3 regions of the Rahnella sp. EDr1-12 genome follow, and region 2 is predicted to be linked to each of the others. Evidence: predicted binding sites of a transcription regulator. Region 2 holds the regulator's gene; each other region holds the start of a gene.
The links. The regulator LexA, encoded in region 2, represses DNA repair genes until DNA is damaged. The targets are predictions, from matches to a motif close to TNCTGTATGTACATACAGNA.
Positions count from the first base shown of each region.

Region 1: ACO0U8_RS14885 (YebG family protein) is a predicted target of LexA. The motif match lies at 1,200-1,219, and genes of this name have one in related genera.
Region 3: ACO0U8_RS11170 (DNA translocase FtsK 4TM domain-containing protein) is a predicted target of LexA. The motif match lies at 1,145-1,164, and genes of this name have one in related genera.

Region 1 is NZ_JBLZNY010000003.1:219,180-222,459, reverse strand. Features, by position in the region: gene ACO0U8_RS14890 (methyl-accepting chemotaxis protein) at 1-996, shown strand, start outside; gene ACO0U8_RS14885 (YebG family protein) at 1,234-1,620, shown strand; gene ACO0U8_RS14880 (M35 family metallo-endopeptidase) at 1,713-2,345, opposite strand; gene ACO0U8_RS14875 (LysR family transcriptional regulator) at 2,690-3,280, shown strand, end outside.
Region 2 is NZ_JBLZNY010000001.1:2,030,801-2,034,080, forward strand. Features, by position in the region: gene dinF (MATE family efflux transporter DinF) at 1-578, opposite strand, end outside; gene lexA (transcriptional repressor LexA) at 844-1,452, opposite strand; gene ACO0U8_RS09340 (diacylglycerol kinase) at 1,572-1,940, opposite strand; gene plsB (glycerol-3-phosphate 1-O-acyltransferase PlsB) at 2,081-3,280, shown strand, end outside.
Region 3 is NZ_JBLZNY010000002.1:372,722-376,001, forward strand. Features, by position in the region: gene ACO0U8_RS11170 (DNA translocase FtsK 4TM domain-containing protein) at 1-1,077, opposite strand, end outside; gene lrp (leucine-responsive transcriptional regulator Lrp) at 1,200-1,694, opposite strand; gene trxB (thioredoxin-disulfide reductase) at 2,424-3,280, shown strand, end outside.

The sequences.
Region 1 (3,280 bases), on a different contig from region 2:
CAGGTGGCGGAAAGTGTCGCCGCCGGGGATCTGACCACGGACATTCGCGTGACCTCCACCGATGAAACCGGCCAGCTGATGCAGGGGCTGAAAAATATGAATGAAAACCTGCTCAGGATCGTCACCGAAGTGCGTTCGGGTACGCAGGCTATCAGCAGTGCGTCCAGTCAGATTGCGGCGGGTAACCTGGACCTCTCTTCCCGCACCGAACAGCAGGCCAGCTCGCTGGAAGAAACTGCATCGGCCATGGAAGAAATGACCGCTACCGTGAAACAGAACGCCGACAACGCGCGTCAGGCGAATCAGCTTGCCGCACAGGCGTCGCGTGTTGCCGTCGAAGGCGGGGAAGTGGTCGGGCAGGTGGTCAGCACGATGGAAGGCATTAACGTTTCCTCACGCAAGATTGTCGATATCATTTCTGTGATTGACGGCATCGCTTTCCAGACCAACATTCTGGCGCTGAACGCCGCGGTAGAAGCCGCCCGCGCGGGTGAGCAGGGGCGTGGATTTGCGGTGGTGGCCTCAGAAGTTCGCAACCTCGCGCAGCGCTCTGCCTCTGCGGCAAAAGAGATCAAAGTGCTGATCGACGATTCTGTGTCTAAAGTCGATAACGGCACGCAACTGGTGGCGAAAGCCGGTGCCACCATGGCGGAAGTGGTGTCCAGCGTGAAGAACGTGACGGATATCGTCGGTGAAATCTCCATCGCCAGCCATGAGCAAAGCACGGGGATCGAAGAGATCAATAAAGCCATCACCCAAATGGACGAAGTGACGCAGCAGAACGCCGCGTTAGTGCAGGAAGCCTCGTCGGCGGCGTATTCCCTGAACGAGCAGGCCGAGCGTCTGGCGGAGTCCATCAGCATCTTTAAAGTCAGCGCGGCGGGAGTGAACACCCCGGAGCGTCAGGCGCCGCCGTTGAAAAGACCGGCGCTGCTGGCTCACCGCATGAATTCTCCGCTGGACAAAGGTGATGAAGGTTCCTGGGAGACGTTTTAATTCCGGGTTGATCGTCTCTTTCCGATAAACCTCTGACGCCAGCCCACGGGCGTCAGAGGTTGCTCAGCCTCTGTTTCTTATCCCGATAGCCGCTTTTTCTCCCGCTGAAAACCTCTTTCTTTGATCCCGCCGTATAATGCGTGCCATTAAAAATACGCATCAAAAATTTAAATGTATGATGTCAGCGTTACCTATTGTTGATATACTGTACATAATTACAGTATAAGGAGTGAAATCATGGCTGTTGAAACAAAATTTGTGGTAGTCAGAAAAGGTGAAGAAAAAATGACATTTGCCAATAAGAAAGAAGCAGACGCCTACGACAAAATGCTCGACATGGCAGATACTTTTACTGACTGGCTGTTACAGAGCAACATTGAAATCGACGAAGCGCTGGCGGAAAGCATCGCCATGCACCTCGCCGAGCAGAAAGACGCTGTTCAGCACATCCTGCGCACCAGCAAACTGCCTGAAACGGAAAGTGCCCCGGCGAACGTCGCAGCTCAATCAGACGTGACGGAAGAGGCTGATGCACAAGACACGCATACCGAAGACGTGCAAATGGAAGAACAGCCGGAAGAAGCGGTAAAAACCAAAAAGGTACGCGCCGTCAAAGCGGCTTGATGACCTGATAATAACGCCCTGATCGCGGTTTCCCGCTGTCAGGGCGTTTTTGCGTGGGCAGGCGGGCGACGCGCACTGACACCGGGATCGGATCAGGAACACATCTCTATACAGAAACCATAATTGTCCGCGTTATGTAACGCGTATTGCGGATCTTTATCGCGTAAGTTTTTTGCCTCGTGGGCATATTTCTCGGCAGAGTAGTTGCCCGTTTTCCGGTTAGTGCCAATCACCAGATGAGAAAGCTCGTGCGCCAAGGCAATAATCTGCACGCCGTTGTTATTCCGGTTTTTCATCAGATATTTCACCCGGTCATTGGTCTGTGCGGTACAGAATTTCCTGGTTAAATAAATGGCGGGAACACGTAAAGGATCATCGAGACGCCGGGAATAAGTATACGCAATCGCGGTGGGAATATTGGCAAGGGGATCAAAAGCAATCGTTAATGGCTTGGTTGAATTAACGAAGTTTTGTAATAACGTCAGCCTGGCCAGAAGTTCCGGTGACGACTCCATGTGCTTTCCAAACCAGCTTTGCCGCGCCCAGCGCGCTCTGGCGGTATCCTGAGTGCAATATTGCAGGCCTGCCACCACCGCATTCCATGCCTGCATAATCACTTCCCGCGGGGCGATATGTTCAATGACATCGTGGGTAATATGAGGAGTCATAAAAACCTTAATTATGTGAAGCGATCCCGCCTCGTTATCTGAATGGACGAGTAGCATACCTTTTTATTCAGGCCGTTTTTAGCCGGGCGTCGTTAATTCGTTATTCCGGAGGGTGTTATTTCGGAATGATATTTTTCAGGTTGGCGGAAACAATCCAATAAATATTTATGCCATCAATTATTTTTAATTCATATATTCTAATTTCGAATGTATTTTTTCATTATTACGGGCGCGGCATCACGGCAATGCTTTTTCGCGCTCACCCGGGCTCTCCGGGTAAGCCCACGAAAATCCTCATAAAAAACAAGCATAACATCGCCCTGCGGGGGTAAACTGTCTGCGTTCATGAACTGACTTCATGAGTGCCACTTTCTGCCGCCATGCTTTTTAAGGAATACGCCATGCTAAAAGAAAACTTCAATGAGCTTCAGGTCTTTCTGGTTGTTGCCAGAGAGAGAAGTTTTACCAAAGCAGCGGGTAAACTGGGCGTCTCGCAGTCAGCGTTAAGCCATGCGATTAAAGGGCTGGAAGAGCGGTTAAACCTTCGTCTTCTCACCCGTACCACCCGCAGCGTCGCCCCGACGGAAGCGGGGGAGAGCATTATTGCCTGTCTCGAGCCACGCCTTGCCGATCTTGAGCAGGAACTTGACACCCTTCTTCAGAGCAACCGCGCCCCGTCCGGTAATATCAGGATTTCTGCGGGTGAACATGCCGCCCAAACTCTGCTGTGGCCAAAGCTAAAACCGTTTTTGTGGGAATACCCGGAAATTAATGTCGAACTGGTGGTTGATAACGGCTTCGTGAATATCGTCGATGGCCGGTTCGATGCCGGGGTTCGTCTGGGCGAGAGTGTGGATAAGGACATGGTGGCGGTCAAAATGGGGGGAGACATGCGCATGGTGGTGGTCGGCGCACCGTCGTATTTCAGCGATTACGGCACCCCGCGTACGCCGCATGAATTGCAGGATCACCGGTGTATTAACATGCGGCTG
Region 2 (3,280 bases):
CCTATCACCAGCCAAAGATCCAACACGATGTTCAGCAGATTACCGGCAATCAGCAGCATTACCGGCCCGCGCACGTACTGGATACCAAGCAGCCAGCCCAAAATCACCAGATTTGCCAGAGACGCAGGGGCGCTGTACCAGCGGATCTCCAGAAAAAGCCGCGCCTGTTCAAGCACAGACTGGCTCCCGCCGACGATGTGAAAAGCGCCTTCCATCAGAGGGTGGCGGAAAAGCAAGATCACCACACCGGCGAGCACGGCCAGAAGAAAGGGTTGTACGAACGCGCGGGCCAGCAACAGGTTGTCTTGCGCTCCGAGCGCCTGAGCGGTCATACCGGTGGTACTCATGCGCAGAAAGAGCAGCATCATAAACAGGAAGGTGGTGATCATCGAACCGACCGCAACGCCGCCAAGATAGTCGGGGCTGTCGAGATGACCGATCACTGCCGTATCCACTAACCCCAGCAACGGCACGGTGATATTGGAAAAAATCATCGGTAGCGCGAGCATCCAGAGGGCTTTATCGGTCGGGCTCAAAAAGGTGTGTTTTAGCTTTTGAAGAAGGGAATGTTGTTGCATAGAGAATCTCATGCCGGAGGTTCGGGATATGCCTGTAAATGACATCGCCCCGAGAGGGGCGACGAGATGAAACGTTAAAGCTTAGCGGTATGTCAGAGGCGGCTCACGACCCGCAAATCAAAAACATGACCCTTTGGATCAACAATTTGACCCAGTCATTCGAGTTACATCAAGGCGGCAACTGAACGAACGTCGGGGGCATACACAAGTATGTGACCAGGGTTCGCGAAGGCAGCCAACACAGAGATAGCCCGAAGTACGAAGGTTAAATCCAGTCGCCGTTGCGAATAACGCCTACGGCCAACCCTTCAATACTGAAATTCTGCTCACGTAAATCCACCACGATAGGCTGGAACTCGCTGTTTTCCGGCAATAACTGCACCACGCTGCCCTGTTTTTTCAGGCGTTTCACGGTGACTTCATCATCAATACGGGCTACGACAACCTGACCATTACGCACGTCCTGCGTTTTATGAACAGCCAGTAAATCGCCGTCGAGGATACCGATATCACGCATCGACATACCGCTGACACGCAGCAGGAAATCGGCGCTCGGCTTAAACATCGCCGGATCAACCTGATAATGCCCTTCGATATGTTGCTGAGCGAGCAGAGGTTCACCGGCGGCAACGCGGCCGATCAGCGGTAAACCTTCTTCTTCTTCCATCAGCAGACGAATACCGCGTGACGCGCCGGAAACAATCTCGATCACGCCTTTACGTGCCAGCGCTTTCAGATGTTCTTCCGCAGCATTCGGGGAACGGAACCCAAGACGAGCGGCAATCTCCGCGCGGGTTGGTGGCATACCCGTGGTGGAGATATGATCGCGAATCAGGTCATAGACCTCTTGTTGTCTGGTCGTTAAAGCTTTCATTCCGCCCCCTGGTTGTTTATACAGTCTAGCTGTGAGTATATACAGCTAAACGGGCAATGAAAACCTAAGATTGAATAAAAACAGTGCATAAGCACGATTACTGGAAGACAGATTCCAAATCAGAACCATCGCGGCCAAAAGATGCTGACCCAGACAAAAATCGCCAATATGATGGTGAGCAGTACGGCAGCCGAGCCAATATCTTTTGCACGGCCAGAAAGAACGTGGAACTCAGGTCCGATGCGGTCAATCGCACATTCCACGGCGCTGTTGAGCAGTTCGACCACGCAAACCAGCACCACTGAGCCTATGAGTAAGATGCGTTCAATGCTGCTGACATCGAACCAGAAAGAGAGAAAAATTAACGGGATAGCAGCGCTGGCTTCCTGACGAAAGGCAGCTTCATTCTGCCATGCCGCTTTCAGCCCTTTCCATGAGTAACCGGCTGCTTTATAAATTCGGGTAAATCCAGTGACTTGGTTCGCCATTCTGTTACTGATCCTTGAGGGGTTGTCCTTCGGGTGTTTGATGCATTTTAGCGGTTTAATGGTATCTCATCACCACAGATCTCATTTGAGCTTTCTGGTATCCTTGCGGCGAAATGGCTAACAAGAGGCTTCACGTTTTTATGTCAGGTTGGCGTAGACTTTATTACACATTATTGAATTTACCGCTTTCGATGCTGGTAAAGAGCAAAGTCATACCTACAGATCCGGTTACCGAGTTGCACTTAGACCCGACGCGCCCGATCCTGTACGTATTACCTTATAACTCCAAAGCAGATTTGCTGACCCTGCGTGCGCAGTGTCTCGCCCAGAATTTGCCCGATCCCCTGATCCCGCTGGATATCGACGGAACGCTGCTGCCAAGCCACGTGTTTATCGCGGAAGGCCCGCGCGTGTTCTCGTATTACACGCCGAAGCAGGAATCCGTAAAGCTGTTCCATGACTATCTGGACCTGCACCGCAATAACCCGGAATTAGACATTCAGATGTTGCCGGTGTCGGTGATGTTCGGTCGGGCACCAGGCCGTGAAGGTCAGGACACGCCGCATCTGCGCGTGCTGAACGGGATCCAGAAATTCTTCGCCGTATTGTGGCTGGGCCGCGACAGTTTTGTCCGTTTCTCCAATACCGTTTCGTTGCGCTACATGGCGACCGAGCACGGGACGGATAAAACCATCGCGCAGAAACTGGCCCGCGTAGCGCGTATGCACTTCTCCCGTCTGCGTCTGGCGGCCGTCGGTCCTCGTCTTCCTGCCCGTCAGGATTTGTTCAATAAGCTGCTGGCCTCTAAAGCCATCGAAAAAGCGATTGAAGACGAAGCGCGCAGCAAGAAAATTTCTCATGAAAAAGCCCAGCAAAACGCTATCGCACTGATGGAGGAAATTGCCGCAAACTTCTCTTATGAAGCCGTGCGCCTTTCTGACCGCGTGCTGAGCTGGACGTGGAACCGCCTGTATAAGGGCATCAACGTCAACAATGCCGAGCGCGTACGCCAGTTAGCGCAAGACGGACAGGAAATCGTGTATGTGCCCTGCCACCGCAGCCACATGGATTACCTGCTGTTGTCTTACGTGCTTTATCACCAGGGGCTGGTGCCACCGCACATTGCTGCCGGTATCAACCTGAATTTCTGGCCAGCCGGCCCGATTTTCCGCCGTCTGGGCGCGTTCTTCATTCGCCGTACCTTTAAAGGCAACAAACTGTATTCGACCGTTTTCCGCGAATATCTGGGCGAACTGTTCAGCCGCGGTTATTCAGTCGAATATTTTGTGGAAGGGGGCCGTTCACGCACCGGACGCCTGCTGGAGCCAAAAACAGGTACG
Region 3 (3,280 bases), on a different contig from region 2:
CTGCCAGTTACCCATACGTGGCCCGTCATCTTCATTGTGTTCAGGTTGCACCGGTGACGGCGATTGCTGAACAGGCTGAGGATGGCGCGGCACCGGTGTTTCTTCCGGAATTTCGAAGCTGTATAACGGCGGCGCGGCAGGTTCATGGGCAGCAGGAGGTGGTGCAATATTCGCGACCGGCGGCTCTGCGGCATAACGACTGACGGCCTCAGGTGCAACGGGCGACGTTTCAGCCACCGGCACGGCATCAGCCATTGCGGGCTGAGGGGCAGATTCATTCACTGACGGGGCCGAGAACAGCACGTCTTCTTCATCTGCAGGCGCGGCTGCCACAGGTGATGCGGCTGCCGCTGTCGCTGCGGCAGTTGCCGGAGCAGCATGCGCTACCGGTTTTGCATCGCCCTCTTCTTCCAGCAACGGATCATCGTGTTCGTCGTCATAATACTCATCGTCGTCACGGCGTGAACGGTTGGTCACAATGTTAGTGACACCGAGCACTGCACCACCAATTTTCTCAGCGATGGTCAGCCATGACCAGCCGGTAAACAGCGTCAGTCCGGCAGCCCAGACACACAGCAGAACCAGCGTGGCACCGACATTGTTAAAGTAGGGTGTCATCGCCGTGCTCAGCAAACTGCCGATCACTCCGCCTGAGGCGAAATAATAGAGGTCATCGATGTTGACTGAGGCCAGACCGCAAGACGTGACAATAAGCGCCAGCGTCCCAATGAGACGCAGCGACCAGGCAAAATAGTCGATGAAATCCTGATTATCGCGCTGACGGAAAGCCGCCCAGCACAAACACAGGATAATAGGGGGGATCGCGTAACCAAATACGCCAAAGATGAAGAACAGCGTATCCGCCATCCACGCGCCAACGCCGCCACCCCAGTTATGAATAGGCCCATGCCAGGCGGTTTGCGACCAGCTTGGATCTGAGGGGTTAAAACTCACCAGTGCTGCTATCAAATACGCAGCAAATATCGCCACCACAACCAGCAACGCCTCCACAATACGGCGGCCATTGCTCAGTCTTTTGAGGGTAACGTCTTTATCTTCTGTATATTCCTGGCTCAAGAAAGGCTCTCCAGGTTCCTGTGAACTGAGAAAAAGCAACAGCGCCGAGAGTTGACCCCGGCGCCATAGCTGTATAGATACACAGGAGTGTAGCTAAAGTTACAAGGTTTTGCACCTGACAATTACCGGGTCTTGATGACCAGGCGATTCGTCTGTTTCACTTCTTCCATTACCACATAGGTACGGGTGTCATTAACACCCGGCAGACGAAGTAATGTCTCACCTAACAGCTTACGGTAAGCAGACATATCCGGTACGCGGGTTTTCAACAGATAGTCGAAATCCCCTGAAACCAAATGACACTCCTGAATATCTTCGAGTTTTTGTACTGCCGCATTGAACTGCTCAAACACATCCGGCGCACCGCGGTTGAGGGTTATCTCAACAAAAACCAGCAGCGATGCATCAAGATAATGTGGGTTAAGCAGTGCGGTATAACCATTAATGAAGCCCTGACGTTCCAGACGACGAACGCGCTCCAGACATGGCGTTGGAGATAATCCCACACGTTTGGAAAGCTCGACGTTTGAAATCCGGCCATCCTTTTGAAGTTCGTTGAGGATGTTACGGTCAATACGGTCGAGATCTTTTCCCGGACGTTTTTTGTTGTCTACCATTATTATTGTCTCTCTGCTGTCCTTCCCTGCACCTGCCTACCCCAGCCAACTTCAATGTCTAAGGGTTGTCCCAAGCGAAGACCCGATTATTAAGGTTTACGCATCCAAAAGCCGTGTTTATCCCCTGTCATAAGGAACACGGCCAAAACCGGACACTCAAAAGAAATAACTCTGTGGAATTAATAGATTGGAAACAACCAATCTGATTCACCAAACCCTGAGGCAACACAAAAACCCAAAAGCAACACCAGAACGGGTCGGGTAGCAGCCATTTGGATAAATTCAAGTCACTGACAGGCAGTTAATTTCTTCTTACCCTGATGTTTTCGCAAATGCACAGCGGATTGTCAAAGTAAAAGAAGCAAAATCAGAAGAACGTGCCAGATTGAAAAGCCACCGCCCCCTTTTTAGCTATCTTTTCTCTTTGAACAATAACAATTCCGTTCACACGTTATTTCAGCCATATCCCTACAAATTACCGTGATATGTGGCTATTTTAGCGTGTTATAGACAACGTCCAGACTATCCCGACACTCAGACATGCTGGTTTTTTATGCTTACCATCAATCAGTTACCTGAAACATGGTGAAGCGCGAAATCCTTTTTACGCCGGTTGCGCAGTAAAAACTATCAGACAAATCGCTAACAACATCTGAGTTTGCTTTTTTTAACACGCAGTTTTCCCTACAATCGCTTATCGCTAGTCACCATCGCGGAGTTAGATTGCCCATGAGTACGGTTAAACACAGTAAATTATTGATTTTAGGTTCTGGCCCGGCAGGTTATACCGCCGCGGTTTACGCAGCGCGCGCCAACCTCAATCCTGTTTTGATTACCGGCGTGGAAAAAGGCGGTCAGCTGACCACAACCACCGAAGTGGAAAACTGGCCGGGAGATCCCGAAGGTCTGACCGGTCCGGCATTGATGGATCGCATGCATGAGCACGCCACTAAATTCAACACCGAGATCATTTTCGACCATATCAATAAGGTGGATCTGCAAAATCGTCCGTTCCGTCTGACGGGCGACAGCGGCGAATACACCTGTGATGCGTTGATCATCGCCACCGGCGCCTCTGCCCGTTACATTGGTTTGCCATCCGAAGAAGCGTTTAAAGGCCGTGGCGTCTCAGCCTGTGCCACCTGCGATGGTTTCTTCTACCGCAATCAGAAAGTGGCCGTGGTGGGCGGCGGGAATACCGCTGTGGAAGAAGCGCTTTATCTGGCTAACATCGCCTCAGAAGTCCATTTAATTCACCGCCGCGACAGTTTCCGTGCTGAAAAAATTCTGGTTGATCGCCTGAATGACAAAGTCGCCAGCGGCAACATTGTTCTGCACACCCACAAAACGCTGGACGAAGTGGTTGGCGATCAGATGGGCGTGACTGGCGCAAGCCTGATGGATGTCCGTACCGATGAAAAATCTCAGGTTGACGTCGCGGGCGTATTTATCGCTATCGGTCACAGCCCGAATACCGGCATTTTCGAAGGCCAGCTTGAGCTTAAAGACGGCTACATCAAAGTGCAGTCCGGCTCGCACGGCAATGCCACGCAAACCAGCATCCCGGGTGTTTTTGCCGCGGGTGA